One region of the Hymenobacter aerilatus genome, then DNA from elsewhere that is predicted to be linked to it. Evidence: riboswitches for the same ligand, from Rfam matches in the RefSeq annotation. Region 1 holds a riboswitch; each other region holds the start of a gene.

Region 1 (10,027 bases):
CTCCTCGGCGGCCAACGCCCGTATTCCTGCCTCTAGCTGCTTGTCCAGCTTCTGCTCACCGGTTGTCAGCCACAGCTGCCAGATGCCGTCGCGCAAGGCTTCAATCTCGGCTGGCGCCGTGGCCACGCGCAGCTGCGCAAATAACTCGTCGAGGGAGGTCAAAAGGTAAACTGGTGAGATGGTGAAATAGTGAGTTTGACGTTCAATGACCTTTGTACGGCATGCGCCGCCAGCACGTTAAACTCACCATTTCGCCATCTCACCAGTTCACCACTTAAAACAGCGCGGCGGCTACTTTGCGCACGGCCTCCGATTTGCCCATACTGTAGTAGTGCAGGCAAGGCACGCCGTGAGCCATCAGCTCGCGACTCTGGTTGATGCACCACTCGATGCCGATCTGACGGGCAGCGGCATTATCGGGGGCCAAGTGCACGGCCTCGCTCAGTTCCTCGGGGATGTTGAGGTAAAACGAGCGGGGTAGGGCCGTGAGCTGCCCTTTAGTGGTCAGGGGCTTCAGGCCTGGAATGATGGGCACGGTAATACCCGCCGCCCGGCAACGCTGCTCGAAGTTGAAGAACTGCTCGTTGTCGAAGAACATTTGCGTCACGATGTAATCGGCGCCGCGGTCTACCTTGTGCTTAAGGTAGCGAATGTCGGCGCCCGAGTTGGGCGACTCAAAGTGTTTTTCGGGGTAGCCCGCCGTACCGATGCAGAAGTTGGTGGCCGAGGTTTCATCCTGTTCCTCGTCCAGGTAGCCGCCTTTGTTCAGGTCGGCTACCTGCCCAATCAGGTCGCAGGCGTACGCGTGGCCATCGGGCTCGGGCTTAAACTGGCCTTCACTCTTGATCGGGTCGCCGCGCAGAGCCAGCACCGTGTCGATGCCCAGGAAGTGCAGGTCGATGAGGGCGTTTTCAGTTTCCTCCTTAGTGAAGCCCCCGCATATCAGGTGCGGCACGGTATCCACATCGAACCGGTTTTTGATGGCCGCGCAGATGCCTACTGTACCCGGCCGGCGGCGCACGGTGTGCTTTTCCAGCAAGCCGTTGGTGTGCTTGCGGTACACATACTCCTCGCGGTGATAGGTAACGTCGATAAATGGCGGCTTGAACTCCATCAGCGGCTCGATGTTGGAGAACAGAGTCTGAATATTTTCGCCCTTTTTGGGTGGTAGCACTTCAAAGGAGAAGAGCGTTTTGCCGGTGGCCTTCGCCAGGTGTTCGGTGACTTTCATGGGTAGCGACCCAACGGGCCCAGGGTTGAAACCCTAGACTACGAAGCGGGTAAATGAAGCGAAAGAAATAGGATGACACGCAGAGGCGCTGCGTAGCCCAGAGCTTCAGCCCTGGGACGTTGTGGAATTACAGCGCCGTGACCGGCACGGCGGTCGGGTCGTAGTTCAGGTTGGGGGCCAGCCAGCGTTCCAGGTCGGCTAGTGGCATGGCTTTGCGCTCGGCAATGTCTTCTACCTGGTCTTTGCCAATGCGGCCCAGACCGAAGTAGCGCGAGGCCGGGTGGGCATAGTACAAACCGCTTACCGACGAGGCCGGGTACATAGCCAAGTTTTCGGTGAGGTAAATGCCGGTTTTATTTTCCGCGTCGAGCAGCTCGAACAGCGTAATTTTCTCCGTGTGGTCGGGGCAGCCGGGGTAGCCGGGAGCGGGGCGCACACCACGGTACTGCTCCTTGATGAGGTCTTCGTTCGAGAGCTTTTCGTCGACGGCGTAGCCCCAGAACTCCTCCCGCACGCGCTGGTGTAGGCGCTCAGCAAAGGCCTCGGCCAGGCGGTCGGCCAAGGCTTTGATCATGATGCTGGAGTAGTCGTCGTGGTCTTTCTCGAACTGCTCCAATAGCTTTTCGATACCCAGGCCGGCCGTGACGGCAAAGCCGCCAATGTAATCCTGCCGGCCGGTTTCCAACGGGGCCACAAAGTCGGAGAAGGCCAGGTTGGGAATGCCAGGCCCTTTCTCGCCTTGTTGGCGTAGGGTGAAGAACTCCGTTTGCACCTGCTCCCGCGAGTCGTCCTGGAACACCTGAATGGTGTCGTAGCCGACGGTATTGGCCGGCCAGAAACCAAATACGGCGCGGGCCGTCAGCAGCTTTTCGTCAATGACTTTGCGCAATAACGCCTGCGCATCTTCAAACAGCTTGGTAGCGGCCTCGCCTAGCGTTTCATCTTCCAGAATGCGCGGATAGCGGCCCTTTAGCTCCCAGGTGTGGAAGAAGGGCGTCCAGTCGATATATTCGGCCAGCTCGGCCAAGTCGTAGTCCTCTAGCACCTTCGTTCCCAGGAAGGTAGGCTTGGTAATAGGCGTTTCGTCCCAATCGGCCTTAAAGCCGTTTTCGCGGGCCTGCTCGATGGTGAGGTAGTGCTTCTCGCGCTGACGGCCGGCGTAGTCGTGGCGCAGGGTGTCGTACTCGTCGCGCACGGTGCGGGCGTAGGTTTCCTTAGCCGAGCCCAGCAAGCCTGCCGCTACCCCCACCGAGCGCGAGGCGTCGTTGACGTGCACTACAGGTCCAGTATAGGCAGGCGCAATCTTCACGGCGGCGTGCAGGCGCGAGGTAGTAGCGCCGCCAATGAGCAGCGGCGTTTGCAGGCCGCGGCGTTCCATTTCCTGGGCCACGTACACCATTTCATCCAGACTCGGCGTAATCAGCCCGCTCAGACCGATGATGTCTACCTGGTGGGCGGCGGCTTCGTCCAGAATTTTTTCCAGTGGCACCATCACGCCTAGGTCCACAATGTCGAAGTTGTTGCAAGCCAGCACCACGCCCACAATGTTTTTGCCAATGTCGTGCACGTCGCCTTTCACCGTGGCTAGCAGTATTTTACCAGCGGTTTGCCGGTCGCCGCTTTGCTTGTCGGCCAGCAGGTAGGGCTCCAGGTAAGCCACGGCCTTCTTCATCACCCGAGCCGATTTCACGACCTGCGGCAAGAACATTTTGCCAGCGCCAAACAGGTCGCCTACCACGTTCATACCGGCCATCAAGGGGCCTTCAATCACCTCCAGCGGGCGCCCTACCTGCTGGCGCACTTCCTCGGTGTCTTGGTCGATGAACTCCGTGATGCCGCGCACCAGGGCATGCTGCAGACGCTCCTGCACCGGCAGGCTGCGCCAGGCGTCGACTACTACTTCTGCTTTGTCTTTTTGCTTCACCGTCTCGGCGAATTCCAGCAGGCGCTCGGTAGCATCGGGGCGGCGGTTGAGCAGTACGTCCTCCACCAGTTCTAGCAGGTCTTTAGGCACTTCATCGTACACCGCGAGCTGGTTGGGGTTCACGATGCCCATATCCAGCCCCGCCTGGATAGCATGGTAGAGAAAGGCCGCGTGCATGGCCTCGCGCACCACATCGTTGCCGCGGAAGGAGAAGCTGATGTTGCTGACGCCGCCACTGGTCAGCGCCCCCGGCAGGGTAGCCTTAATCCAACGCACCGCCTCAATAAAGTCGATGGCGTAGTTGCGGTGCTCCTCCATGCCGGTACCCACAATGAGGATGTTGGGGTCGAAAATAATGTCTTCGGCCGGGAAGCCGATGCTCATCAGTAGGTCGTAGCTGCGCTGGCAGATTTCCTTCCGGCGTTCCAGTGTATCGGCCTGGCCCTCCTCATCGAAGGCCATCACCACCACGGCCGCGCCGTATTGGCGCACCGTGTGGGCGTGGACAATAAATACCTCTTCGCCTTCTTTCAGGGAAATGGAGTTGACAATGCTCTTGCCCTGCACGCATTTCAGGCCAGCTTCCAGCACGTTCCACTTCGAGGAGTCAATCATCACCGGCACACGGGCAATGTCGGGCTCGGAGGCAATCAGGTTGAGGAACGTGGTCATGGCCTGCTCCGAGTCGAGCATGCCTTCGTCCATGTTCACGTCGATGACCTGCGCGCCGCCCTCTACCTGCTCGCGGGCCACGGCCAAGGCGGCTTCGTAGTTGCCGGTGCGAATGAGGCGGGCAAATGCGCGCGAGCCGGTCACGTTGCACCGCTCACCCACGTTCACAAATAAGCTCTGCTCGGTGATGCCAAACGGCTCCAAGCCGCTGAGGCGCGTAGCAGCCGGCACCTCGGGTAGGGTACGTGGCTTGTATTTGTCGGCCAATCGGGCCAGCTCGCCGATATGCTGGGGCGTGGTGCCGCAGCAACCGCCTACCACCGTCACGATGCCATCGGCGAGGTAGCTTTCCACCACGCCCGCAAACTCCTCAGCCGACTCATCGTAGCCCCCAAACGCGTTGGGTAGGCCGGCATTGGGGTAAGCGGAAATGTGCACGTCGGCAATGCGGCTCAGCTCTTTGATGTAGACTTTAAGCTGATCGGCGCCCAAGGCGCAGTTAAGGCCCACGCTGAGTAGGGGCAGGTGACGAATGGAGTTCCAAAACGCCTCTACCGTCTGGCCCGAGAGGGTGCGACCCGAGGCGTCGGTGATGGTACCGGAAATCATGACGGGCACCTGGCGGCCACCTTCGTCGAAAAACTTCTGCACGGCGTACAGGGCCGCTTTGGCGTTCAGCGTGTCGAAGATGGTTTCGATGAGCAGGGTATCGGAGCCGCCGTCTACCAGGCCGCGCACTTGCTCGAGGTAGGCGGTGGCCAGCTCGTCAAACGTCACGGCGCGGAAGCCGGGGCGGTTCACATCGGGCGAGAGGGAAGCGGTGCGGTTGGTAGGGCCAATGGCGCCGGCCACGAAGCGCGGCTTGCTGGGGTCTTGGGCCGTAAACTCGTCGGCTACCTCGCGGGCTAGCCGCGCCGATTCGTAGTTTAGCTCATATACCACATGTTCCAACGCATAGTCGGCCTGCGCGATGGTAGTGCCAGAGAAAGTGTTGGTTTCCACCATGTCAGCGCCGGCGGCAAAGTACTCGGCGTGAATACTTCGGATGATGTCGGGGCGCGTGAGCGAGAGCAAGTCGTTGTTGCCGCGCAGCGGGTGCGAGTGGTCAGCAAACCGTTCCCCCCGAAAATCCTCCTCCGTCAGCGTGTAGCGCTGAATCATGGTGCCCATGGCGCCATCTAAAATCAAGAGGCGGCGTTGAAGGATGTCGTAGAGCGGGGAGTCGGGGCAGGTCGTCTTCATGGATTTTCCGTCGGGAAAGCAGCGGGTACGAAAGCTTATCCAGAAAGAGAAAACCGCCGAAGCAGGTTCCTGTACTTATCTTCTTCCGCCCGACAAGCGGAGCGAAATGGGAGTTGGCACCTTGTAATATGTCAGGTTGCCAAGACGTCACAGGGCCCAATCCCTCGGTCTTTCTGGATAAGTAATACGCAAAGATACAGTGCAAAGCTCAGATTACAACCGCCATGGTTTTTCGGCTGGAGCAGTTGCCCAGAGCGAGCTTGGTAGATCGGGAATCTTGCTTGGTGGGCAGGACGCGGCACTCGGTTGAAAAAAACGTCGTGGCTCTTTTATCCGGAGCACTTTGCCGCATCAGCGGCCAGCTCATCCATCGGCTGTTACCCCGCTGATGCTTACAGTTATGACATTTACGAGGGTTTTGTTACTGCTTATCGGCTTCCTGCGCAGCAGCGTTTCGCTTGCACAGGTCGTTATGCCGCCCACTGTCGGCACAGGCTTGCAGGGGCAGTACTACGTTGGCCGGGAGTTTGACAAGCTGGTGCTCACTCGCCTCGATCCGACTATCGATTTCAATTGGAGTTACGGTCCGCCTACCCCCGGTCGGACGTCGGAGCGGTTCGTCTCGCCAGGACCGGGCGTGCCGGGGGAGGTGTTTTCGGCGCGCTGGACGGGCTACCTCTACGCGCCGGTTTCGGGTACCTACACCCTGCATATCACCACCGACGACGGTATGCGCGTGTGGCTGGGTAACCGCTTGCTGCTAGACGGCTGGCACGACCAATGGGTGACCACCTATGCCACCCGCATATGCCTTACGGCCGGCCGCTACTATCCTTTGCGGCTAGAGTACTACCAAGTGCATTTCGACACGCGGGCCCTGCTGGCCTGGCAAACGCCCCCACTCACTGCCCCTTCGGCCTGGGACAAGCTGCTAGCGGCTGTGGGACTGGACGACACCGACCCCGCGCCCATTCCGACCCGCTACCTCTACCCTCCCCGGCCGGCTGCTTCGCCCCGCCCTACCCCGCCAGCGCCGGTAGTCGCCGCTGCGCTTAGTGCGCTACCCTCCGCACCCGTACCCAAAGCGGCACGCGTGATTCCGCCCCGGCTAGCTCAACCCACTATGCGTCGTCGGTCAAGACCGCAGCCCCTGGCGGCGCTACGTCCCCAGACCACTACCACCGATACAGCTACGCCGCCTCCTACCCTACCCACGCTGCGCACCCTCACCAAAGGCGAAACGCTGACGCTGCCTAACCTCTACTTCACCCGCAGCACGGCCGCGCTGCTGCCAACTTCCTACCCTACCTTGAACACGCTGGCCCGCACACTACAGCAGCAACCTGCCCTGCGCCTGACCATCGCCGGCCACACCGACAATGTAGGAGACGCCCAACTCAACCAACGCCTTTCCGAACAGCGCGCCCGCGTGGTGCGCCGCTACCTGGTGCAGCAGGGCATCGACTCACTGCGGCTCGCGGCAGTGGGCTACGGCGGCACCCGCCCCGTAGCCGACAACCACGACCCGCGCCAACGGCCGCGCAACCGGCGGGTAGAGGTGATAGTGGAGTGAGGTCAATCATCAGCGCTTAGCCACGGCGGGCGCCGCTCCAACCTCCACGGCTTTCACATTGTCCATGTAGTGGCGGTCGATGAGCTTGTGGTAGGGGTCGAGGCCGGCTTTGGCGGGTTGCTTATCGACTACCAGCACCAGCTCGGTTTTGGGCTGGGTGAGGTGCACCTTGCGCAGGTACAGAGGTTGGCCGGTAGCGTCGTAGTGCTCAGTATCCGGGAGCTTGTCGGGGCCGAAGATGCCGACGTCGACCCAGTCGTTGAGCTTCACGGGCGTTTCGTTGCCAAGGCTGTCGGCGCGCATTTTGGCGGCTTCCAGGGTGAGGCGCACGGTGTAGCGGCCGTCGGGGCGCTTGGTGTAGGTGGCGTTTTCCACCCGATTCTCGAACAGTGTAATCGTCTCGAACATATCGTGCAGCAGGTACTGGAGCGAGTCGGGTGTGGCGCGGCGCAGGTAGCCCATAAAAGTGGCCGTGTTGGGGTAGGGCTTAGTCTGGTACCGGTTGGCCGTTAGATAGCGACGGATGGCGGCGTTCAGCGTGTCTTCGCCCAGGTAGTCCTGCAGGGCGTAGAACACCATGCCGCCCTTGTAGTAGTGAATGTAGGGCTGATTTTCGACCAGCATCAGCGGTAGCTCTTTCTTACGCTCGTCGCGGCGGCCTTTCAGGTAGCGGTCCAGCTCGCCGCGCATAATGCGCTGCATCTGAGCGCCCGTGAAGGCGTGTTTGCACGTCATCAGAGCTGAATACTCCGCCAACGACTCCGACAACATGCTACTACCCTGCACATTGCCGCCTACCACTTGGTGCCCCCACCACTGATGGCCCAGCTCGTGGTTGGTGATGAAATACACCATATCTGGCCTATTCTTATCACGCAGGTCTTCCACAAAACCGGCGCTTTCGGAGGTGGAAATGGTATTGGGAAACGACTGCGCAAACGCCTTGTAGCGCGGAAACTCCAGCACGCGTACCTGCCGAAATTGGTATGGACCAAACGCCTTGGTGTAGTAGGTGAGGCCCTGCTTGAGGGCGTCGGCCATGTGGGCCACATTGTAGGGGTGCTGCGCGTCGTGGTAGATTTCGATGGCTACCGGGCGGCCGGTGGTGGGGTCATGCCACTGGGCGCGGTGTACCTGGTAGCGGGCCGAGAGGATGTTGAACATATTGGACATGGGCGCATCCATCTGATAATGGAAGTAGCGCCGCCCATTGGCCAGCCACGTTTTTTGGAGGTAGCCGGGGGCCACGGCCGTTTGGTCGGGGTCGGTACTCACGGTGATGTCGAAGCGAGTGTAGTCAGCATCCAGGGTAAAGCCATGTTGCTGACGCCCTACGGCGTCGTTTAGCTTAGCAAAGCGCTCCTTAGGCTTGAGGTGGTTTCGCTCGCGTACGTCGTCGTCTTCCAACTCCAAGCGCGCATCATAGCCCAACGATACGCCGGTGCCATCGAGGAAGGTGCCGTTGGCCGTGAGGCGGTCTTCGGGCGAGATATTGGCCCAGCTGAACACGCCCGTATCCTGCGGGCGGCTGCTGAAACCACGGGCGGCATAGCGCATATCCAAGTGCAGTTGCAGCGAGTCGCCGGGGGCGAGGGGCTGGGCCAGGCGGTAGATGCGGAAGCCATTCTCGGGGTCGTCGAGCAGTACGGTGTTAGGGCGGCTCAGCGTGAGGTTTTTCTGCACGCTGTGGCTGTTGTCGTAGTTCACCAGCAGGGTGTCGAGGGGGCGGGCGGTGCGGTTAAGCAGCGTAAGGGCACCGCGCATGTGGTAGCCGCGGGGCGTGGCCGTGGGGTACAAATCGACCTGCAACTCGGTATTCACAATTTTGGGCTGGGCCACGCGGGCCAGGTGCTTGTACTTGGTTTCCCAACCCGCCCGCCGACCTTCTATCAGCTTGGTCGTCAAGTATTCATTCTGAAGGTTGGTATTCCAGAACACGTAGCCGCCTACCCCCAGCACGGCCGCCACCGCGGCCACTGCGCCCCAACGAGCTGCGGGCACTAGGCGCTGCCCAGCCAGTCGGCTGCGGTGGCGCACGCTGGTTTCGGTGCCGCGCACCCACAGCAGGTTGCACACCACGGCCAGCAGCACGGCCCAAGCCAGGTAGTAGAAATTCACCCAGAACAGCGGCCCCACGAAGTGGCCGTAGCCGTTCATGTCGGAGTAGGTGTAGGGCACGTAGCCGTCGTACTTCAGCATGACGTGGTGCAGGCCCAGGGCATCGGGGGCAATGTAGACGAAGACGTAGAACAAGATCATGAGCGTGTAGCCCACGTATTTGTTGTTGGCCACGGTTTGCACCACCATCGCCAGCACGCACAGTTCCACGATAAAAGCGAGCTGCAACACGAAATCCTGCGCGTACAAAAGCGGCTGCACGTGGTCGTAGCTCTTGTAGAGTTGAATGAGCACGCCCATCGTCACAATGACGCCGTAGAGCACCACCTGCACCAGCACCAGGGCCGCGAGCTTGCTGGCAAACGGCACCCAGTTGGGCATGGGTAGCACATCAAATACCTGATGCAGGCGCAACTCTCGCTCACGCCATACCACCTCGCCAGCATACAGCGTAATGATAATCAGGAAGAACAAATTAAAGTTGTTGTTCAACAGCGCCAGCACATCGTAGGTGACGGGGTAGTTGGCGCCATCGTTCTTCCAGCGGTAGTAGGCCCCAAACAAGATATTGACGACGCCGAACAGCACCAGCGCCAGGAAAGTCCGCGACTTTACCACGTTCAGGAATTGCACCTTCGTCAGTTGCCACCACTGCCACCAACTGGTGCCGGCCCCAAACACCTGCGGCGAACGGCGAATAACCACCTGCTGCAAGGCCGGCACTGGCTCCAGCGCGGTAGGTTTGCCCGAACTGGCCGGAGCACTCATCCGAAACGCCACAAACGACACCGCCAGCAGCGCCAGCCCTATCCCCGACCACAGTAGGCGGTTTTGCAGGAACTCGCCATGCAAGGGCACTAGCAGCGTGTTGCGCTCTGCAATAGTCCAGTACTTGGTTACCACGGCGCGCGTGTCTAGCCCAAACGGGTCGAGCAGGGCGGCTAGGTGCTCGTCTTTGTTTTGGGTGGTGAACAGCCCTGCGATGTTGTAGAGCAAGAACAGCACGATGCCGCCCAGGTATACTACCAACGCGTTGCGCGTGAGAGCATAAGCGGCAAAGAAGATGCAGCCGGCAAAAAAGGCATTCACGAAGGCGCCCCACAGCAGCGGCTGCCAGTAGGCCTCAAACCGGAAGGGACCGTATTTGGTGGGGTCGAGCCAGGGCATCATGGAGCCCAGTATAGCCCCTACCATCAGCCCGCTCATAATCAGCCAGATGATGAATAGGGAAGCCAGGAACTTACCGCTCAGGTAGCTGAATTTTCCC
Region 2 (10,027 bases), 270 kb from region 1:
TTTTGGAGCAGGCGGTGCTGCACGTAGAGCTTCTCGGCCTGGTCGCGGGAGAAGGCCACATCCAGCTTGCTCAGACCACCTTTTTTCAGGTATTGCTGCCACTCCGTCTGGTACAGAAAATCGGTAGTGAAGTGCGGGTTGCCGAACAGCAGCCAGTTGCGGCCGGTAGCGCCCAGCTCTACACGTTCCTCTACGAAGGCCCGGAACGGCGCCACGCCTGTGCCGGCTCCTATCATGATGATATCGGTAGCCTGGTCTTGGGGCAGCTTGAAGTACTCATTCTGCTCCACAAACACGCGCACGATATCGTCGGGCTGCACGCGGTCGGCCAGGAAGGTAGAGCAGGCGCCTTGCTTGTTGCGCCCGAAAGCCTCGTAGCGCACAGCACCTACCGTAAGGTGCACCTCATCGGGGTGGGCCAGCAGGCTGCTGGCAATGGAGTAGGCGCGGGTAGGCAGCGGCCGCAGCGTGTCTACCAGCGTCTGGGCCGATAGTTCCGTGGGATATTCGGCTAATAAGTCGGCCACATCGCGGCCGTAGAGGTAGGGTTGCAGCTTGGTTTTATCGGCCAGCAGTTCACGCAGTTCGGTACGCTCGGTGAGGGAGGCGTAGCGCTCCAGCACGTCGCGTGTGAGGGTAGACAGCTCGCGGTGCTCGGTAAGGACTGTGCTCAAGGGTAGGGTCTTGCCATCGAGTTGCACGGTGTCACCTTCGCCCAGGCCGGCAGCACGAAGCGTGTGCTCTACCAGCGGCGGTTCGTTGATGGGAACTACGGCCAGCGCATCGCCGGGCTGGTAAACCAAGCCCGAATCGGTCAGATCCAGCTCCAGGTGGTAGGTCTCCTTGGTCGAGCCGCGGCCATTGAGTTGAATGCTTTCCAGCACCCGAGCCTCAAACGGATGATCGTGCGAGTATACCGGGGCCGTAGGTGCGGGTGCGCCACCCGTTACGACCGCAGCGGCCGACGTGCTGGCTGCCGGCGCAGCTTCTGCGGCAATGTTCGTCAGTACTTCCTCAATCCACTGTTTCGAGGGGGGTAGGAACGCCACGTCCACATCTACCCGATCCAGCAGGCGTTGGCCGCCTAGCTCCGTCAAACGGGCATCGAACTCCTTGCCGGTCTGGCAGTATTGCAGATAGCTCTGGTCGCCGAGGGCCAATACGGCGTAGCGCAGCTCAGGCAGTTGGGGAGCCCGCTTGCCGAGTAGAAAGCGGTGTAGCTCCTCCGCCGAAATGGGTGGTTCGCCTTCACCCTGCGTGCTCACGACCACCAACAACAGCTTTTCCTGCGCCAGTTGGCGTGGGGCGTAGTCGTTCATGTCTTTCACCACGGCTTGCAGCCCCTTCGCTGTGGCAGCCTCCAGGGCCAGTTGCGCCACTTTCTTGGCGTTGCCGGTTTGGGAGCCATACAGAATGGTGATGGGTGGCAGCGCAGCCGGCGCGGCCTGTACGGCTGCCGGAGCCATTGCCGTTTGCGCACCTGCGGGCGCAGCACCAGCGGCAGCGTAGCGACCATAGAAGTAGCCGCTCAGCCACAGCAACTGCTCCGGCTTCAGGGTGGCGCTTTGCTGGTCGAGGCTGGCCGGGTCGAGGCCGAAGGGTAGGGAGTTGGTTGGAGTTGACATGCAGAAAGCCCTTAGGCTACTTGAGCGTATTGATAAAGAATAGTGGCCGCCTGCTGGGGCGTAGCCTGGGCGGTGGCCAGTGTCACCACATCGCCTACCACGATAATAGCTGGTGCGCCAATGCCAGCCGCGGCAGCTTGTGTGGCCAGGGTAGCCACCGTACCCACCACGAGGCGGGCATTGGGCAGGGTGCCATTCTGCACCACGGCCGCCGGCCGTTGGGCGGCCCCGTACCGGGCAAACAGTTGCATAATTTCTTCCAGCCGGCTCAATCCCATCAGAATCACTGTGGTAGCGTTGGCCCGTGCCGCCTCCAGTACCTCGCCCGACAGCTCCCCACTAGATGTAGTGGCCGTAAGTACCCGAAAGCCCTCACTTAGCCCCCGGTGCGTAACCGGGATGCCCAGGCTACCCGCCGCCGCTACGGCGCTGCTAATACCGGGCACGTAGGCCGTGGCCAAGCCGTGCGCCTCAGCATACAGCATTTCCTCCCGGCCTCGCCCAAACACAAACGGGTCACCACCTTTCAGGCGCACCACGTGGCCGTGCTGACGGGCTTGCGCTACAATGAGGGCGTTGATTTCATCCTGCGAGTAGGCGCGCTTTCCCCGTCGCTTGCCCACAAAGATTTGTAAGGCAGTGGGGGCATAGGCCAGCAATTCGTCGTTGGCCAGCGCGTCGTAGAGCACCACGTCGGCCTCGGCCAGTACGCGGGCGCCCTTTAGCGTCAGCAGCTCCGGGTCGCCGGGGCCGGCGCCTACTACAGTCAGGCGAGGGGTAGGGAGGGTAGGCATGGGTTGAGAGAATGAGATAGGGCGAGGTAGGGGCGGCTTGTAGTCGCCCTTTACGCGGTAGGTGTCAGAGACAGGTTTGCAACGACGGGCGTGTGCACCGCACCTCTACTAAATAGAAAACGCCACGGCACCGGGTTCGGCCACAGTGAAATAGTCCGGGTCAACAGCTTCAATAAGGCCAGCCGCTACAGTATTGCCGGTTTGCTCGTCTACCAACACAAAAGAGCCCGACTGCCGATTGTCGCGGTAGATGTCGGCGGCCAGGGGCACAGCAGTTTTCAGGCGCACCCGCACAATGTCGTTCAGGCGAGCTTCCTCGGCGCCCAGGTGCGTAAGGCTCTGCACATCGAGGCGGTAGAGGATGGTAGGCAGCGAGGCTTTCACCAGGGCCGCATGGTGCTGGAGCAAGAAGCGCCGGCCGGCACGCAACGGCGTTTCGGCCATCCAGCACAGCGTGGCTTCTAGCTCGCGCGTGAGGTGCGGTACATGCTGCACCGGTACAATCGTGTCGCCGCGGCTGATATCTACGTCATCGGCTAGGCGAATAATCACGCCCTGCGGAGCCACGGCTTGTTCTACCTCTTGCTGGTTGATTTCAATGGCTTTAATGGTCGATGCCAGACCGGAGGGTAGCACCTGCACCTTGTCGCCACGGCGGTAGGTGCCGCTCTGGATCTGGCCAGCGTAGCCGCGGTAGTCGGGCAGCTCGGCGGTTTGAGGGCGCACCACATACTGTACCTGGAAGCGGGGCTCGGCCTTGGTTTCCTCGGCGCCAGGTACGGCCTCGAGGTGCTCCAATAGATTGGGGCCGGTGTACCACGTCATGTGTTCCGAGCGCCGCACGATGTTGTCGCCCTGCAAGGCGCTCATCGGAATCGGCGTTACGTCGGTCAGCTTCAACAGCTTGGTGATGTCCTGATAATCGGCTACAATCTTGCGGAATACCTGCTCGTCGTAGCCCACTAGGTCCATTTTGTTCACGGCCAGCACAAAGTGCTTGATGCCCAGCAGCGCTGCAATGATGCTGTGGCGACGCGTTTGCTCAATCACACCGTGGCGGGCGTCTACCAGTACAATAGCCAGGTCGGCGTTGCTGGCGCCGGTCACCATGTTGCGAGTGTACTGCACGTGGCCAGGCGCATCGGTGATGATGAACTTGCGGCGCGGCGTGGTGAAATATTTATAGGCTACATCAATGGTGATGCCCTGCTCGCGCTCGGCTTTCAAACCATCGGTTAGCAACGCTAAGTCTACGTTGCCTTGGGCCGCGCCACGGCTTTCCAGCGCCGCCAGAATATCCAGCGACACCGAATCAGAATCGTATAGCAACCGGCCAATCAGCGTGCTTTTGCCGTCGTCTACACTGCCGCACGTAATAAATCGAAGTAAATCCATGAGATGAGATGGTGAAATGGTGAGGTTGTGAAATTGTGAGTTTGTCGTGTGGATGAAGTGTATATGCAATGCACAACTTCACCCTTCACAACTTCACCATTTAGAAATAGCCGTTGCGTTTGCGGTCTTCCATGCCGGTTTCCGAGATGGTATCGTCGAGGCGGGTAGCGCCCCGCTCGCTCACTTTGGCCTGGATGATGTCGGCAATGATGTCTTCCACGGTGCTGGCGTCGCTGGCCACGGCAGCCGTGCAGGTAGCGTCGCCCACGGTACGGAAGCGCACCTGGCGGCTCACAATCTCATCGTCGGCATCGAGGTGCAGGTGCTCTGTGAGACCCAATAGCTGCCCGCCGGGTAGCACCACGCACTGGCGCTCGTGGGCAAAGTAGATTTCGGGTAGGGCAATGTTCTCGCGGCGGATGTAGTTCCACACGTCCAACTCAGTCCAGTTGGAAATAGGGAACACGCGCACGTTCTCGCCCTTCTGAATCTTGCCGTTATAGATGTTCCACAACTCGGGGCGCTGGCGCTTGGGGTCCCACTGGCCAAAGTCGTCGCGCACGGAAAAGATGCGCTCCTTGGCGCGGGCCTTCTCCTCGTCGCGGCGCGCCCCGCCGATACAAGCATCAAACTCAAACTCTTCAATCACATCCAGCAACGTGTAGGTTTGCAGCGGGTTGCGGCTGGGGTATTTGCCGGTTGGGTCTTGCAAGCCCTTTTGCTTAATGGTGTCTTCTACCTTGCGTACCACCAGCTTTTCGCCGAGTTGCGCAGCCAGCGCGTCGCGGAAGGCCAGCACCTCAGGAAAGTTGTGGCCTGTGTCTACGTGTACCAACGGAAACGGAAACTTGCCCGGCCGGAACGCTTTTTCAGCCAAACGGGTAAGCACAATCGAATCTTTGCCGCCCGAAAACAACAGGGCCGGCCGCTCAAACTGGCCTGCTACTTCGCGCAGAATGTGAATGGCTTCGGCTTCGAGCCGGTCCAGGTAATCAAGGGTAGGCATATGAATGAGTTGTCTGTATTCCGTTGTTTGTGATATGGGCGCGGGGTAGTAGAACGCCATGCTGAGCTTATCGGAGCATGGCGTTCTACTATCCTTCTACGCCGGCACCTGTTCCACCACCGGGTCGGGGCCATTGTGGGTGGCGTGTAGGCCGCACTCCTTGGCATCAGCGTTTTCCCACCACCAGCGCCCGGCCCGGAAGTCCTCACCCGGCTTAATAGCGCGGGTGCACGGGGCACAGCCAATGCTCACAAAGCCCTGCTGATGCAGTGGGTTGGTAGGTACGCCGTTGTCTTTGGCAAACGCCCAGCACTGCTCCCAGGTCCAATTGAACAGGGGGTGTATTTTGACAAGCTGATGCGGCTCGTCCCACTCTACCGGCTCCATGGTCTGGCGGTTCTGCGACTGCTCGGCCCGGATGCCAGTAATCCAGATTTGCTGGCCTTCCAGCGCCCGATTTAGGGGTTCTATCTTGCGGATACCGCAGCATTCCTTGCGGTTCTCAATGCTCTCGTAGAAGCTGTTGGGGCCTTTGGCCTCTACCAGCGCCTGCACGCTGGCCGTCTGCGGAGCGTAAGCTTTGATAGGCTTCTGATATTTCAGAATGGTTTTGCTCCAGGTGGAATAGGTCTCCTGAAAATTGCGGCCTGTATCCAGCGTGAATACCTCAATGGGCAGGTCGTGTGCAAAAATCAGATGCGTAATAATCTGATCTTCAATCCCGAAAGAAGTGGAGAAAGTGACTTTGCCGGGAGCCTCTTCTACCGCAGTGCGTAGGATATCCAATGCATCCTGGATAGCAAACTGCTGGCGTAGGTCAGAAACCCGCGATTCGAGGGAAGTAGCCATAAACGAAGAAAATCTAAAGGAGAAGTGCGGACGAGGCCGCGGAAGGGTAGCCGGCGGCAGCGTTGGCTGCTTACGCACGGTACGGATTGCGAGTCGGGGCCGTGCCGGGGGCACTTCGGGCAGTCAGACTCAGGTTAAAGGGAACGAGTTCCCGGTCGTTTCAACAACAACAGGCACAGCACATCATACCCATACAAGCGGCTACACGGCCGGAGAGGGTAGGAGAAGCAAGGGTGCGGAAGTTGTTGGAATGGACCACGGTTGTTTGTTTTTATATGGTCAGGACTTGGCACCGTTCCGCGATAAGCGGAGGTTGCCGGCGTTTCGTCGAGCCTGTCTCTCCACGCCTCTGTATAAAAACAATCCTTTAAAGGGAAAGAATTGGTGGCACAAAGGTAAAGACACAGCGCCGAAAAACACAAATAAAAAAATATCCGACCCGCTATACGTAGCAGGTCGGATATAACTAACGAGAGTGGAAAAGGTTCTTGGAGTGGTAGTAAATAGGGTGTCCTTAATTCTGCTGAATCATGTTCACCACGCCTTCTACCCACTGGGGGTGCGAGTTTAGGGAAGGTACCAACTGCCAGTGCTTGCCACCGGCTTCTTCAAACAGTTCCTTGAACTCCACGCCTACCTCAATAGTGGTTTCCAGGCAGTCGGCTACGAAAGCGGGAGAGAATGCCAGCACGTTTTGAATGCCTTTTTTTGGGAATTCCTTCAGCACTTCGTCGGAGTAGGGTTGCAGCCATGGGTCGCGCAGGCGGCTTTGCAGGCGGCTCTGGAAGGCTACCGTGTATTGGTCGTCGCGCAGGCCGAGGCCTTTGGCTAGCAGGCGCGAGGTCTCGAAGCACTGCGCCCGGTAGCAGTAGCGGTTGTTCTTATTATACGTGTTGCAGCACTTGCCCAGCTGGCAGTAGCCTTTGAAGCTACCCTTCAGCACATGACGCTCCGGAATACCATGGTAGCTGAACAGCACGTGGTCGTAGTCGTGCTTGTCCATTTCAGCTTTACCCAGCGTCACGAAAGTGCCGATAAAGCCGGGGTCATCGGTAAACGTGCTGATGAAGTTTACGCTGGGCACAATCCACCACTTGCTCACAATCTCCATCACCTTTTCCTGCACTGAGCCGGTGCTGGCCGCGGCGTACTGCGGAAACAAGGGTAGCACAATAATGCGTTCTACAGCGGCGTCGCGCAGCTCCTCCAGCGCCTTTTCGATGCTAGGATTCTGGTAGCGCATCCCAAAGGCCACCACGTAGTCGGAGCCGAGTTGCTCCTGTACCAGCTTTTGCAGATCCAGGCCATGGTAGAGCAGGGGCGAGCCGCGCTCCGTATCCCAGAGCTGCTGGTAAATCTTGGCTGATTTGGGCGCCCGCAACGGTACTACCAGCCCCTGAAAAAGAGGGTAGCGTACGGCGGCTGGCATATCAATCACGCGGCCATCGGTGAGGAACTCGTTGAGGTAGCGGCGCACGTCGGGGGTGCGAGGCGAGTCGGGCGTGCCGAGGTTGACGAGCAGGACGCCAACACGGCGTTTGGAAGTGGCGGGGGTAGGCATGAGTAGGAAACGGCTAATCCGTAGCAAGACAAAGGTAGGGGCCGGGAGGTTTGCAGGGAAACCAGGATTTTTCGCTGGATTCTCTAGCTGTGCTTACGCTCCCATGTCCGTTGCTAAGGCACGGTGCTTTCCAGCACGCGCAGCACCTCCGGCAGCGGCTCTAGTCCTGTTAGTACGGCTACGGTAGGATCGGGGCTAGAAGTGCCGAATCGTTTCAGCCATACCGGCCGGATGCCCACGGCCCGTGCGCCCAGTACATCGGCAGTCCAGTTGTCGCCTACCAGCACGGTTTCTTCGGGTAGGGCGTGCAGTCGCTCCAGCGCTGCTTGAAAAATGCGCGGGTCGGGCTTGGGCACACCCACATCCTCGGAGGTGATGAGGGCATCTACAAGGTTCGTCAGTCCCAAGAAAGCCAGTTTATCCTGCTGCTCGGCAGTGCGGTTATTGGTGATAATACCAATCTGATAGCGCGGCTTTAGGGCCTCAAGCAGTGCCACAGCGCCAGCTACTGGTCGGCGCAGGCGGCGGTAGTGGTCATAATGAAGCCCAACAAATTCTTCAGTGGCAGTTTCGGAGTCTAGCACGTGGTAGGGCGCCAGTAGCTGCTGAAACCGCAGGCGGCGGGCATCAAGGTAGTGTATCTCACCGGCCAAAACACGTGGGTGCATTTCCTCCAGCAGTTCGCTGTAACGTGCATACAGGTCGTCCAATGGCACAGTGGCGAGACTAGAAAACTGTACTGTGCTGGCTTGCAGGGCAGCGCGGGCCGTACCGGCGTGGTCGAACAACGTATCGTCGAGGTCGAAGAGGAGAGTGGTAAGTGGCATCTGGGCAAAGGTAGGCAGGCCATAGAGGAAGGACTACTTATTTGACCAAGCTTCCGAAGCCGCCCGAAAAATCGTACCTTTGCGGGCTAATTCCCTGACAACCCGTGAATACCGAACCAAAACCGCACCGCGCCGGCTTCGTGAGCATCATCGGCAAGCCCAACGTGGGCAAGTCCACGCTGATGAACGCGCTGCTGGGTGAGCGGCTCAGCATTGTGACCAGCAAGGCCCAGACCACGCGCCACCGCATCCTGGGCATTCTCAACGGCGACGATTTCCAGTTGGTGTACTCCGATACGCCCGGCATCATACAGCCCAAGTACGAGCTGCACAGCGCCATGATGTCGTTCGTGTACTCGTCGCTGGAAGACGCCGACGTGGTACTGTTCGTGACGGATATTTACGAGAAGCACGATGAAGAACCAGTGGTGGAGCGTCTGCGCAAAATGCAGGATACGCCTATCTTTTTGCTGGTCAATAAAATCGACCAGGCCGATCAGGCTGAGGTAGAGGCGAAGGTAGCGTATTGGCAGGAGCACCTACCCAATGCCACCCGCGTGCTACCTATCTCGGCGCTGGAGAAATTCGGGACCGGCGAGCTGCTCGATCTGATTCTAGAGAAGCTGCCGATTCACCCGCCTTACTACCCCAAAGACGAGCTAACTGATAAGCCGGAGCGCTTTTTTGCCGCCGAAATGATTCGGGAGAAAATCTTCAAGCTCTACAAAAAAGAGGTGCCCTACTCCTGCGAGGTAGGCATCGAGGAGTTCAAGGAAGAGGACGATATTATCCGGATGCGCGCCACGATTTACGTGGAGCGTAGCAGTCAGAAGGGTATTATTATCGGCAAAGGCGGCGAGGCCCTAAAGAAGGTAGGCACCTGGGCACGGGAGGAAATGGAGAAGTTTTTCCTGAAAAAAGTGTTCCTCGAAATTCACGTGAAAGTCAACGAAAACTGGCGCACTGACCCCAAAGCGTTGAGCCGGTTCGGCTATCAATAGTAGGATAGGTAGGGAGGTGTAAGGGTAGAAGTTTACGAAACATCACTTTCTACCCTCACACCTCCCTACCCTCCCTAAAACAACTCCGACCACATCAACCTACTTAACTACTCCGGGCACTGCCAAAACTGGTCGGGCTGGCGGCTGGAGTCAGACAAATGAAAAATACCATTGCAATTGTGGGCCGCCCCAACGTGGGCAAGTCCACGCTGTTCAACCGCTTGGTGGGGCAGCGCAAAGCCATCATGGACAACGAGTCGGGCGTAACGCGCGACCGGCACTACGGCTACGGCGACTGGATTGGCAAGTACTACACTGTGATTGACACCGGTGGCTACGTGCACAACTCCGAGGACGTATTCGAGGAGGAAATCAATAAGCAGGTAAAGCTGGCTATTGATGAGGCCGACGTGGTGCTGTTTATGGTGGACGTAGACGCTGGTCTGCACCCGCTAGACGAGGAGTTTGCCAACGTACTGCGCCGCTACCAGGGCCAAAAGCCGATTTATCTGGTGGCTAACAAGGCCGATACCAACGCCCGCGCCCACGCCGCTGGCGAGTTCTACGCCCTGGGTATGGGTGACGGCGAAATCTATTCCGTCAGCTCGCAAAGCGGCTCTGGCACCGGCGACTTGCTGGATGCGGTAGTAAGCCACTTCGAGGAAGAAGGTGAGGAAGAGCCCGATGCCGGCGTGCCTAAAATTGCCGTAGTAGGTCGCCCTAATGCTGGCAAATCGTCGTTTGTGAACCTGCTGCTAGGCACCGACCGCAGCATCGTGACGGATATTGCTGGCACCACCCGCGACTCTATTTCGGCGCGCTACAACGCGTTTGGCAACGAGTTTATCCTGGTAGATACGGCCGGGTTGCGCCGCAAAACCAAGGTGAAGGAGGACGTGGAGTTTTACTCTGTGTTGCGCGCCATTCGGGCCATGGAGGAGTCGGATGTGTGTGTGGTGATGCTGGATG
Region 3 (10,027 bases), 1.4 Mb from region 1:
ATAAGAGGGTTGGAGGGGAGAAAGATGAGGTGCTGCCATTGTACGACAGGCGCGTACAACGCGCCCCTAGCTGGTTTTTACCTCAGCGCCCAGCTCAGCTAGTAAAGCGTAGAGCCCTACATAGGTGCGATTGACGTAGATGAAGTGCCGGGAGCCGCGTGGCTCGCGCTGCTTCCGCAACTCAGGCTCCTGCATCAGGTCGTCGCCGAGGGCATACACAGCTTGCATGTACGCTGGGTCACCGAAGTTGAACACCGGCTGGTGAAAAGGCCGCGCCACCAGCTCCAGCGAAATGCGCAGTGTGCGCAGGTACAGGTCACGTAGGGTAGGGGCATCATCAGGCCGAAGGACTTCCAATTGGGTAAGCAACTCCGCAAGGCGGGCGTCGTCGGCTAGTACGGCGGGGTCGAGCAGAGCGAAAAACAACTGGTAGAAATCGGCCGGAATATTCTTCACGCAGCCAAAATCCAGCACGCCTAGTGTGCCACCGTTGGTGGCATCGAGCAGGAAGTTGCCGGGGTGCGGGTCGGCGTGCACCTGGCGCAACGTGTGCATCTGAAAGGCATAGAAGTCCCATAGGGCCTGACCCAACTGGTTGCGCACAGCCTGAGTGGGGTTGGTTGCCAAGAATTCCTTGAGGTGTTGGCCCGGCAGCCAGTCCATCGTAAGAATGCGGGCGGCCGAGAGGGTAGGGTAGTAGGCCGGAAAACGCAGATGCGGAATGTGCCCACACTGAGCCGCAATTTCCTGTCCGCGGCGCAGTTCCAACTGATAGTCGGTTTCCTCCAGCAGGCGGGTTTCCACTTCCTCCAGATAAGGCCGCATCTGCGTCTCGTCTAGCCCTAGTACGCGCAAAGCCACGGGCTTCACCATCCGAATATCGGAGCGGATACTGTCGGCCACGCCGGGGTATTGCACCTTCACTGCTAAGGCTTTGTCCTCCTTTTCAGCAAAGTGCACTTGCCCGATGCTGGCTGCCTGCCGGGCATTCAAGTCAAACGTATCAAACAAGTCGAAAGGCGACTTGCCAAATGCGTCGCGAAACGCCTTCACAATCAGCGGCCCCGACAACGGCGGCGTTTGGTACTGGGCCTGGGCAAACTGCTCGGAGTAGGCTGTCGGTAGGATATTCTTCTCCATCGCCAGCATTTGCGCCACCTTCAGCACCGAGCCTTTCATTTCGCTTAGCGCGCCGTACAGTTCCTCGGCATTGGCCTGGTGCAGGTCGGCGGTAGTGCTTTCGGCGCCCACCGCCCGCTTGGCATAATGCTTCACGTAGTTAGCGCCCACATTCAAACCGGTTTTGGCGAAACGGGCAGCACGGGCAACCTTGGTGGTGGGTAGGGAAACGAGCGGCTTAGGGGAATCTGGCATGGGGTGGAATAATATTGCAGACCATCCTGCTGAACAGAGTCGAAGCCTCTCGCGTGCTGACGTTGGATATTATCTAGCATCAGCACGCGAGAGGCTTCGACTCTGTTCAGCAGGACAGTCCTTCGGGAAAGCGCAATCCTAACGGCTCTGCACCAGAAACCGCACAAAATCCACGGCTGAGTCCAGTGTGTTGCGGCCTACCAAGTCAAAGCTCAGCGTAACAGCTTTTTCGATAGCAGCATCGGTGCGCTCGAAACCCAGAGAGTCGTCTTTAGCGAAAAAGCCCAGCACAAATAGCATCTGCTGCCAGAAAGCACGTGGGTATTTCTCCTGAATCATGGGGCGAGAGGCCACTTCCTCAGTGCGACGACCATCGCGCAGGATATCGGCCACAAACTGCTCGAAACCCTGGCGGAAATCGTCCAGAATACGCGGCGTCATGCCCGGCATTTTGGAAAGTGAATAGCGCAACGACCACAGCGCGTAACTGCGGTTTTGTTTCAAAATTTCCAGCAAGGTGTAGTAGAAACCCAGCAGCTTTTCGCGGGCGCCGTATTGCTCCCATACCGGTTCCTCGGCGGCACGAGCACGAGCATCGCGTCCAAAGTCAGCCCAAATCTCGCGGTCGATGGCCGCAAAGGTGGCATAGTGCTGGTAGAACTCGGCTTCAGTGCTGCCCAACTTGTGCATGAGCTTGTAGACCGAAACCGGCGGCTGGCCTTTGCGCAGCACGTAGTCGAGATAAGCGAGTTTGATAGCTTCCTTTTCCATGAGAGTATAACCGTTGAGCAAGGGTTTAAGTTGCCGCAAAAAGCCTATTTACGGGCGGCGCGAAAGGCATCCAACGCACGCTGGCGCGCCTCCTTGTGGTCGACTATCGGCTGGGGGTAGGCGTCGGTGCCAAACTCCGGAATCCAGGCCTTCACGTACTCCAGCTTGGGGTCGTATTTCTGGAGCTGACTCTCGGGGCTGAAGATGCGAAACCAGGGAGCCGACACCACGCCGGTGCCGGCCGTCCACTGCCAGTTGCCGATGTTGTTGCTCATGTCGTAATCGATGAGCTTGTCGGCAAAATATTGCTCGCCCCATTTCCAGTCAATCAGCAAATCTTTAATCAGAAAGCTGGCCGTGGTGATGCGGGCGCGGTTGTGCATCCAGCCGGTTTGGTTGAGCTGGCGCATGCCGGCATCTACCAGCGGGAAACCCGTGCGCCCCTCGCACCACGCCGCAAACTCCTCTTGGTTGTTGCGCCACTCAATGCGCCGAAACGGCTTGTCGTAGCTTTCCTCAGCGGTTTCGGGGAAGTGCCAGAGCAGCATCATAAAGTAGTCGCGCCAAATCAACTCGTCCAGCAATTTGTCGTTCAGCTCCTGGGCCTGGCTCATGAGCTGCCGCACGCTGAGGGTGCCGTGGCGCAGGTGCACCGAGCGGTGGGTAGTACCATGGTCGTCGGCGAGGCGGTTGCGGGTTTTGTCGTAGTGCTCTACGTCGTTTTTATTGAGTAGTTGAGCGGGGGTTACGGGCTGCTCATACCGCTCAAATCCCATATCTGCCAGGGTAGGGCGAGCCGGAGCTTGATCTATACGGTGTAGGTTCTTCTTAGTAAACAGTTGCCGCGACGGGCGTTCCTGAAAGCTGTCGTCCTGCAGGGCCGCCCGCCAAGCCTTATTATAAGCGCCGTATACCTTGGCCGCCGTGCCCGATTTAGTCAGCACCTCGTCCTTGGCAAAAATTACCTGGTCTTTGTGCGCTGTGAAGGGCACGTTTTTCTGTTTTAGGAGCTTGGCTATGGCCTCGTCGCGCTGGCGAGCGTAGGGCTCGTAGTCCTCGTTGGTGTGCACAGCGGCCAGGTCGTAGTCCTTCAGCAACTGTTCGAATACCTCCTCTGGCTTGCCATAGCATACCAGCATAGTGCCACTGGCGCCTCCGGTTTCCTGGGCCAGCTGCTCCACTGCATCATATATAAACGTGACGCGGGCATCTTGCTTGCTAGGTAGCTTATCCAGAATGTCGCGGTCGAAGATGAACAACGGCACTACCGGCGCCTCCCCTTGCAGCGCCGCCGCCAAGCCGGTGTTGTCGGTGATGCGCAAATCGCGCCGGTGCCAGAATATCGTGAGTTTCATACGGGTGGGTTTCTCATGGGACTGAAAGAAATCTGTCATCCTGAGCCTGCGAAGGACCTTCTGCCAATTGAACGAGTTGTCGTTACGATGGTCGTTCAATTGGTAGAAGGTCCTTCGCAGGCTCAGGATGACAGGGACCATCTAGGCCCGCGCTACTTCAACCGGCTCATACCACCATCTACAGGTAGTACTTGGCCGGTGATGAAGCTGCTGTGGTCGGAGAGAAGAAAAGACGCCATGTAGGCCATGTCCTGAGGCTGTCCTACCCGTTGCAAGGGGTGGCGCTTGGCACTGGCCTCGGCTTTCTCGGGGGTATTGAGGAGGGTAGCAGCTAGGGGCGTATCGGTGAGGGAGGGCGCAATGCAGTTCACGCGAATACCAGCGCCGGCATACTCGGCGGCTAGGGCGCGGGTGAGGCCTTCTACGGCAGCCTTCACCGTGGCCACGCTGGTATGGAAGCTCATGCCCGTTTCGGCGGCCACTGTACTAAACAGCACGATGGAAGCGCCATTGGCTTTTTTCAGCCGCTTCACTACCGCCTGCACCACCTGCACAGCACCCAGCACATTTAGCTCGAAATCCTGTCGGAAATCGGCCGGCGCAATGCGCTCAAACGGACGCAGCCGGATGCTGCCGGGGCAGTACGCCACGCCGTGCAACGTGTCGGGTAGGGCATCGAAAGCGGTAGGAGCAAAGGGTGCGGTTACGTCGAGGGGTAGGAATGTGGTACCCAACTCAGCCAACTCCGCCGACTCGTGCCGCGATGCCGTGTATAGGTTGGCCTTCATGCCGTGCAGCAAGCGGGCCGTAGCCAAGCCAATACCCGAGGAAGCTCCTACTAGAAGAATATTCTTATCAGCAAATTCCATAAAAACGTAGCAGATGAACAGTTGAGTTTCTGCTACGCAGGAATGCCCGCAAAAGGCTATCCATCACCCAAAAAAGCTCGACCGCTAGCAGAGAAAATATCCCTGCTAGCGGTCGAGCTTTTTTGGGTGATAATTAGTTACTCCGCGAAAACAGCCTCGGCTCCGGCGAGCTGAGTATCAGCAAGCTGAGCATTGGCGGCAGCCCGAAGTGGGGTAGGGAGGCGCACTACACAAATGCCCGGCAGCTGCAACCACTCGGCCTGTGCCAGCTGCGCCAGCCCGATGGTGCCGGTGAGGTAGTGCCCACGCGTAGCCGAGTGGAACGTTTCGTGCACCCGCGTGAAATCAGTTTCCTGAGGCGCGTACTCGTCAGTGAATGTCACCAGCACATCTACCTCGGCGGCCTCGGGCGTCAGGGCCGAGTCGGTATTCTGGCTGATCTTCTTGTACTCGTAGCGGTAGCCGTAAGTAAGTGCCGACAAGTCGCTGAGCACGGCCGAAGCAGTAGGTACGGCCCCTGCGCCGCGGCCTAGGAAAAACTGTCGGTCGGTGAAGCCGCTCTGGGTGATGAGGCCATTGTACTCATCCTGCACCCGTGCCAGCTCGTGCTCGGGGCGCACTAGGGTAGGCAGCACGGCGGCGGCCACATTGCCGTCGGGTAGGCGGCGGGCTTCGGCAATGAGCTTGAGCGCCAGCCCTTTTTCGCGGGCGTAGTCGGAGGCCAGGTTGCTTAGCCGGTCGATGCCCACGGCCAGGATTTCCTGGGGCGAGGTCACCAGACCGAAGGCGTGCGTGAGCAGCAGCACCAGCTTGTTGCGGGCATCGAGGCCCTCTACGTCCAGGGCCGGGTTGCTCTCCGCGAAGCCCAGTGCCTGCGCCTTGCTAAGCGCTTCGGCAAAGGAAATAGCGTCACGGTGCATGGCCGTGAGGATGTAGTTGGTAGAGCCATTGATGATGCCCTCCACTGCCTCCAACAGGTCGGTGTCGTAGTACTCTTCCAGGTTCCGAATCACGGGTAGGCTGGCACAGGCGGCTGCCTCGTAAAGTAGGGGCGTACCGGTCTGGCGCTGCAACTCAATGAGTTCGGGAAGGTGCTCGGCCAGCATCTTCTTGTTGGCTGTCACCACGGCTTTGCCCCGGCGCAGGGCTTCGGTCACGATGTAGTAGGCTTCGTCGGCATCATCAATCAGCTCCACAATCACGTTCAGCGACGCATCATCCAGCAGGGCGTTGCGGTCAAACGTAAACAGCTCGGCGGGTAGGCTACGCTGCTTGGTGCGGTCCTTCACCCCAATGCGGCCGATGCGGGCGCGCAGGCCAGGCGTGCGTTCCAGCACCGTGTGCAGGCCCTGGCCTACCACGCCAAACCCAAATAAACCAATACGAATGTCGGAGCGGGTCATGCGGTATCCTTAAGCGAGTTCAGCTTCCTGTTTCAGATCGGCCACGGCCGTAGCGGCGGCGCTAAGCTGGTCGAGAGCCTGGGCTAGGTCGGCAATCAGGTCTTCGGCATCTTCCAAGCCTACTGACAGGCGCACCAGGCTATCGGCTACGCCGGCCGCACGACGCTGGTCTACTGGCGTCGATTTGTGTGTCATGGTGGCTGGGTGGCAGAGCAGGCTCTTGGCTCCGCCCAGGCTTTCAGCTAGTTTGAAGTATTTGGTGCTGGTAACCAAATTGATAGCGGCTTCCTGCGTGTCTTCTTTCAGCTTGAGGGCAACGATGCCACCAAAGCCTTTTGGCTGCTGCTTTTTCGCTACAGCATGGTTGGGGTGCTCTTCCAGGCCAGGGTAGTACACAGCCGCTACCTCGGGACGAGTTTGCAAGAACTGTGCAACTTTCAGAGCCGAAGCGCTGTGCCGCTCAATGCGCAGCGGGAGCGTTTCCAGTCCGCGAATCACCAAAAAAGAATCAAACGGCCCCAGAATACCACCCGATGCGTTCTGAATAAACTTCAGTTGCAGCGCAATTTCTTCGGTTTTAGCCACTACTAGGCCCGCAATCAGGTCAGAGTGGCCGCCCAGGTACTTAGTGCCGCTGTGTACCACAATGTCGGCGCCCAGGTCGAGGGGCTGCTGCAGGATAGGCGAGGCGAAGGTGTTGTCCACGCACAGCCAGGCGTTGTTGGCATGGGCAATGTCGGCAATAGTGGCAATGTCCGACACTTTCAGGGTAGGGTTGGAAGGTGATTCCAGCCACACCAGTTTGGTTTTGGGCGTGATGGCCGCCGCTACATTGGCCGGATTGGCCGTATCACAATACACGATATCGATGCCCAAACGACGATACACGTGCTCAAACAGGCGGAAAGCGCCGCCATACAGATCATCAATGGCCACAATCTGGTCGCCGGCCGAGAGTAGTTTCACCACGGCATCAATGGCGGCCAGGCCGCTGGCAAACGCGTAGCCGGCGTGGCCGTTTTCGAGGGTAGCTACCAGCTTTTCCAGTGTACAGCGGGTAGGGTTGCCGGTGCGGGCGTAGTCGTAGCCCTTATTTACGCCGGGCGCTTCCTGCACGAAGGTGGAAGTCTGGTAGATCGGCACGGCAATAGAGCCGGTCAGTTCATCAACGGGAATAGAGTGGAGGAGGCGGGTTGCAGCTTGCATGGTTGAATGACGTTTGCGTTGAAAAATGGACGTAAACGCATCCCTTCAGCCAAAACACTTCATCAAGATTTCTCACCGGAAGGGCATAAAAAAAAGCTCTTCCGATAAGTCAGAAGAGCTAGCATCGTCTGCAGTCGATGAGCATCTTGTAACTTATCTTCTTCCAATTCAGCCGTAGCTGAGTCAGAACAGGATTTAGCACCTTGTAGTCCTGCTACCGGTTGCTAAGGCATCTTCGGGCCTGTCCCTCCGCCTTTCTTGATAAGTGCTCCGTTTCGGGAGCGGTAGTGCAAATATACGGCGCAAATAATTCAATGCAAGCCCAACGCCTATTTTTTACTCAATTAGGTGAAAAGAGTATTCTCGCTAAATGCCCGTTGCGTTGAAATATTGATAGGAAAACAGGGTGTTTCTGCGTGTTCTGTTAAATTATTGCCTAGTTTGAGCCCGCGCTGACCAAAAACACCTGTACGTACTCATGAATATTCGCAAACTCCTCGTTGCTAACCGGGGCGAAATTGCCATCCGCGTGATGCGGGCTGCTACTGAACTAGGCATCACTACGGTGGCCGTGTATACCTTCGAGGACCGCTACTCTCTGCACCGCTACAAGGCCGACGAGGCCTACCAGATAGGCGAGGACGACGACCCCCTGAAGCCCTACCTTGATATTGAAGGCCTGTTGCGCGTAGCGAAGGACAACGGCGTAGATGCCATCCACCCCGGCTACGGCTTCCTGAGCGAAAATGCTACCCTGGCCCGGCGCTGCGGCGAGGAAGGTATCATCTTCGTAGGGCCGCGCCCCGAGGTGATGGAAGCCCTTGGCGACAAAGTGCGCGCCAAGGAAGTGGCCCTGCGTGAGCAAGTGCCCATTATTCAGAGTAGTGAAGAAGAACTGAACGACTTTGAAACGGCCCGGACTGAGGCCAACCGTATCGGCTACCCCGTGATGCTGAAGGCTGCCTCGGGCGGCGGGGGTAGGGGCATGCGCGTCATCCGCGACGATGACCAGCTGGAAAAAGGCTTTTTCGAGGCCCGCAACGAGGCTCTAAAAGCCTTCGGCGACGATACCGTGTTCCTGGAAAAGTTTGTGGAGCAGCCCAAGCACATTGAGGTGCAGGTAGTGGCCGACGCTTACGGCAGCGTGACGCACCTCTATGAGCGTGACTGCTCCGTGCAGCGCCGCTTTCAGAAGGTAGTAGAGGTGGCGCCCGCGCTAGGCCTGGCTGAGGAACTACGCGAACAGCTCTATGACTACGCCCTGCGCTTGGCCCGCGCTGTGAACTACAACAACGTGGGCACAGTGGAATTTTTGGTGAAGCCGGAAGCGGGCGAGATTTACTTCATTGAGGTTAACCCGCGCATTCAGGTAGAGCACACCGTCACGGAGATGGTGACGGGCGTCGACCTCATCAAAACCCAGCTCTATATCGCGTCGGGTTACCACTTGCAGGACCCCGAAATCAACCTCGATCCGCAGGTGCGGCCCCGCATCACGGGCTTTGCCTTGCAGTGCCGCCTCACCACCGAGGCCCCCGAAAACGACTTCAAGCCCGATTATGGCACCATCGTGGCCTACCGTTCGGCGGGCGGTTTTGGTATTCGCCTCGACCAGGGCTCGGTGTACCAGGGCGCCAAGATTCTACCGTTTTTCGACTCGCTGCTGGTGAAGGTGTCGGCGCAGGCGCCTACCCTTAAGGAGGCCGCCGAACGGATGCTGCGCACCCTGTGGGAGTTCCGGATTAGGGGCGTGCGCACCAATATTCAGTTTTTGCAAAATATCGTATCGCACCCTGATTTCCAGAATGGTAGCGCTACGGTTGACTTTATCAAAGACCACCCCGAACTGTTTAAGTTTGAGGTGCGTCAGGACCGCGGTACTAAGCTGCTGAGCTTCTTAGGCGACATCATCGTGAACGGCAACCCCGACGTGCACGGTGCCCAGGACCCGGCCCGCGACATGCCCAAGCCCAAGCTGCCCCACTACGACGCTACCGCGCCCTATCCCCCCGGTACCAAAAACCGCCTCACCGAGCTGGGGCCGGAGGGCTTTGCCAAGTGGCTGCGCGAGGACAACCTCATTCACTACACCGATACCACCCTGCGCGACGCCCACCAGAGCCTGCTGGCCACGCGTATGCGCACGTTTGATATGCTGAAGGTGGCCGAGCGCTTCGCCAAGCAGCACCCCCAAGCGTTTTCGCTGGAGTGCTGGGGCGGTGCCACCTTCGATGTAGCCCTACGCTTTCTGCACGAAGACCCCTGGGAGCGCCTGGCCAAGCTGCGTGAGGCCGTGCCCAACATTCTGTTGCAAATGCTGATCCGGGGTGCCAACGGCGTGGGCTACAAGGCCTACCCCGACAACCTGGTAGAGCGCTTCGTGCAACAGAGCTGGGAAACCGGTATCGACGTGTTCCGCATTTTCGACTCGCTGAACTGGATGCCGGGCATGGAGAGCTGCATCCGGTTTGTGCGCGAGAAAACGCAAGGACTGGCCGAGGCCAGCATCTGCTACACGAACGACCTGCTGGACCCACAGAACAAGAAGTACAACCTGGACTACTACCTGCGCCTAGCCAAGCAAATTGAAGATGCTGGCGCCCATATCCTCTGCATCAAGGACATGGCGGGCCTCTTGAAGCCCTACGCTGCCCAGGAGCTAATTGCGGGCCTGCGCGACACCGTGAGCCTACCCATCCACCTGCACACCCACGACACCAGCAGCCTGCAAGCTGCTACCTACCTCAAGGCCGTAGAGGCCGGCGTAAATGTGATTGATGTAGCCTTGGGTAGCCTTTCGGGTCTCACTTCGCAGCCCAACTTCAACGCCACGGTGGAAATGTTGCGCCACACGCCCCGCCACCGCGAGTTTGATCAGCAGAGCCTCAACGAGTTCAGCAACTATTGGGAAGGCGTGCGCACGTACTACCAGCCGTTTGAATCGGGTCTGAAAGCTGGGTCGGCCGACGTGTTTCAGCACGAAATTCCTGGTGGGCAGTATTCCAACCTACGTCCGCAGGCCGCGGCTCTGGGCCTGGCCGATAAGTTT

Evidence for each region. A riboswitch is a leader RNA that binds a small molecule or an ion and turns the genes downstream of it on or off. The one in region 1 is predicted to bind S-adenosylmethionine.
Region 2: it holds a riboswitch for S-adenosylmethionine, as region 1 does, so the genes downstream of both, MUN82_RS15535 (phosphoadenylyl-sulfate reductase) here and metH (methionine synthase) in region 1, are expected to answer to the same signal.
Region 3: it holds a riboswitch for S-adenosylmethionine, as region 1 does, so the genes downstream of both, MUN82_RS11060 (trans-sulfuration enzyme family protein) here and metH (methionine synthase) in region 1, are expected to answer to the same signal.

What each region holds. Positions count from the first base shown of each region.
Region 1 covers NZ_CP095053.1:3,973,487-3,983,513, forward strand. The annotation lists gene MUN82_RS16640 (tetratricopeptide repeat protein) at 1-162, opposite strand, end outside; gene metF (methylenetetrahydrofolate reductase [NAD(P)H]) at 275-1,231, opposite strand; gene metH (methionine synthase) at 1,359-5,069, opposite strand; SAM riboswitch class I at 5,142-5,253, opposite strand; gene MUN82_RS16655 (PA14 domain-containing protein) at 5,542-6,642, shown strand; gene MUN82_RS16660 (ABC transporter permease/M1 family aminopeptidase) at 6,652-10,027, opposite strand, start outside.
Region 2 covers NZ_CP095053.1:3,698,509-3,708,535, reverse strand. The annotation lists gene MUN82_RS15555 (assimilatory sulfite reductase (NADPH) flavoprotein subunit) at 1-1,625, opposite strand, end outside; gene cobA (uroporphyrinogen-III C-methyltransferase) at 1,637-2,419, opposite strand; gene MUN82_RS15545 (sulfate adenylyltransferase subunit 1) at 2,528-3,814, opposite strand; gene cysD (sulfate adenylyltransferase subunit CysD) at 3,915-4,820, opposite strand; gene MUN82_RS15535 (phosphoadenylyl-sulfate reductase) at 4,917-5,669, opposite strand; SAM riboswitch class I at 5,938-6,029, opposite strand; gene hemH (ferrochelatase) at 6,184-7,230, opposite strand; gene MUN82_RS15525 (HAD family hydrolase) at 7,344-8,057, opposite strand; gene era (GTPase Era) at 8,162-9,058, shown strand; gene der (ribosome biogenesis GTPase Der) at 9,217-10,027, shown strand, end outside.
Region 3 covers NZ_CP095053.1:2,577,482-2,587,508, reverse strand. The annotation lists gene MUN82_RS11085 (ABC1 kinase family protein) at 67-1,374, opposite strand; gene MUN82_RS11080 (TetR/AcrR family transcriptional regulator) at 1,513-2,145, opposite strand; gene MUN82_RS11075 (cryptochrome/photolyase family protein) at 2,190-3,500, opposite strand; gene MUN82_RS11070 (SDR family NAD(P)-dependent oxidoreductase) at 3,653-4,369, opposite strand; gene MUN82_RS11065 (homoserine dehydrogenase) at 4,507-5,772, opposite strand; gene MUN82_RS11060 (trans-sulfuration enzyme family protein) at 5,782-6,978, opposite strand; SAM riboswitch class I at 7,129-7,246, opposite strand; gene MUN82_RS11055 (pyruvate carboxylase) at 7,457-10,027, shown strand, end outside.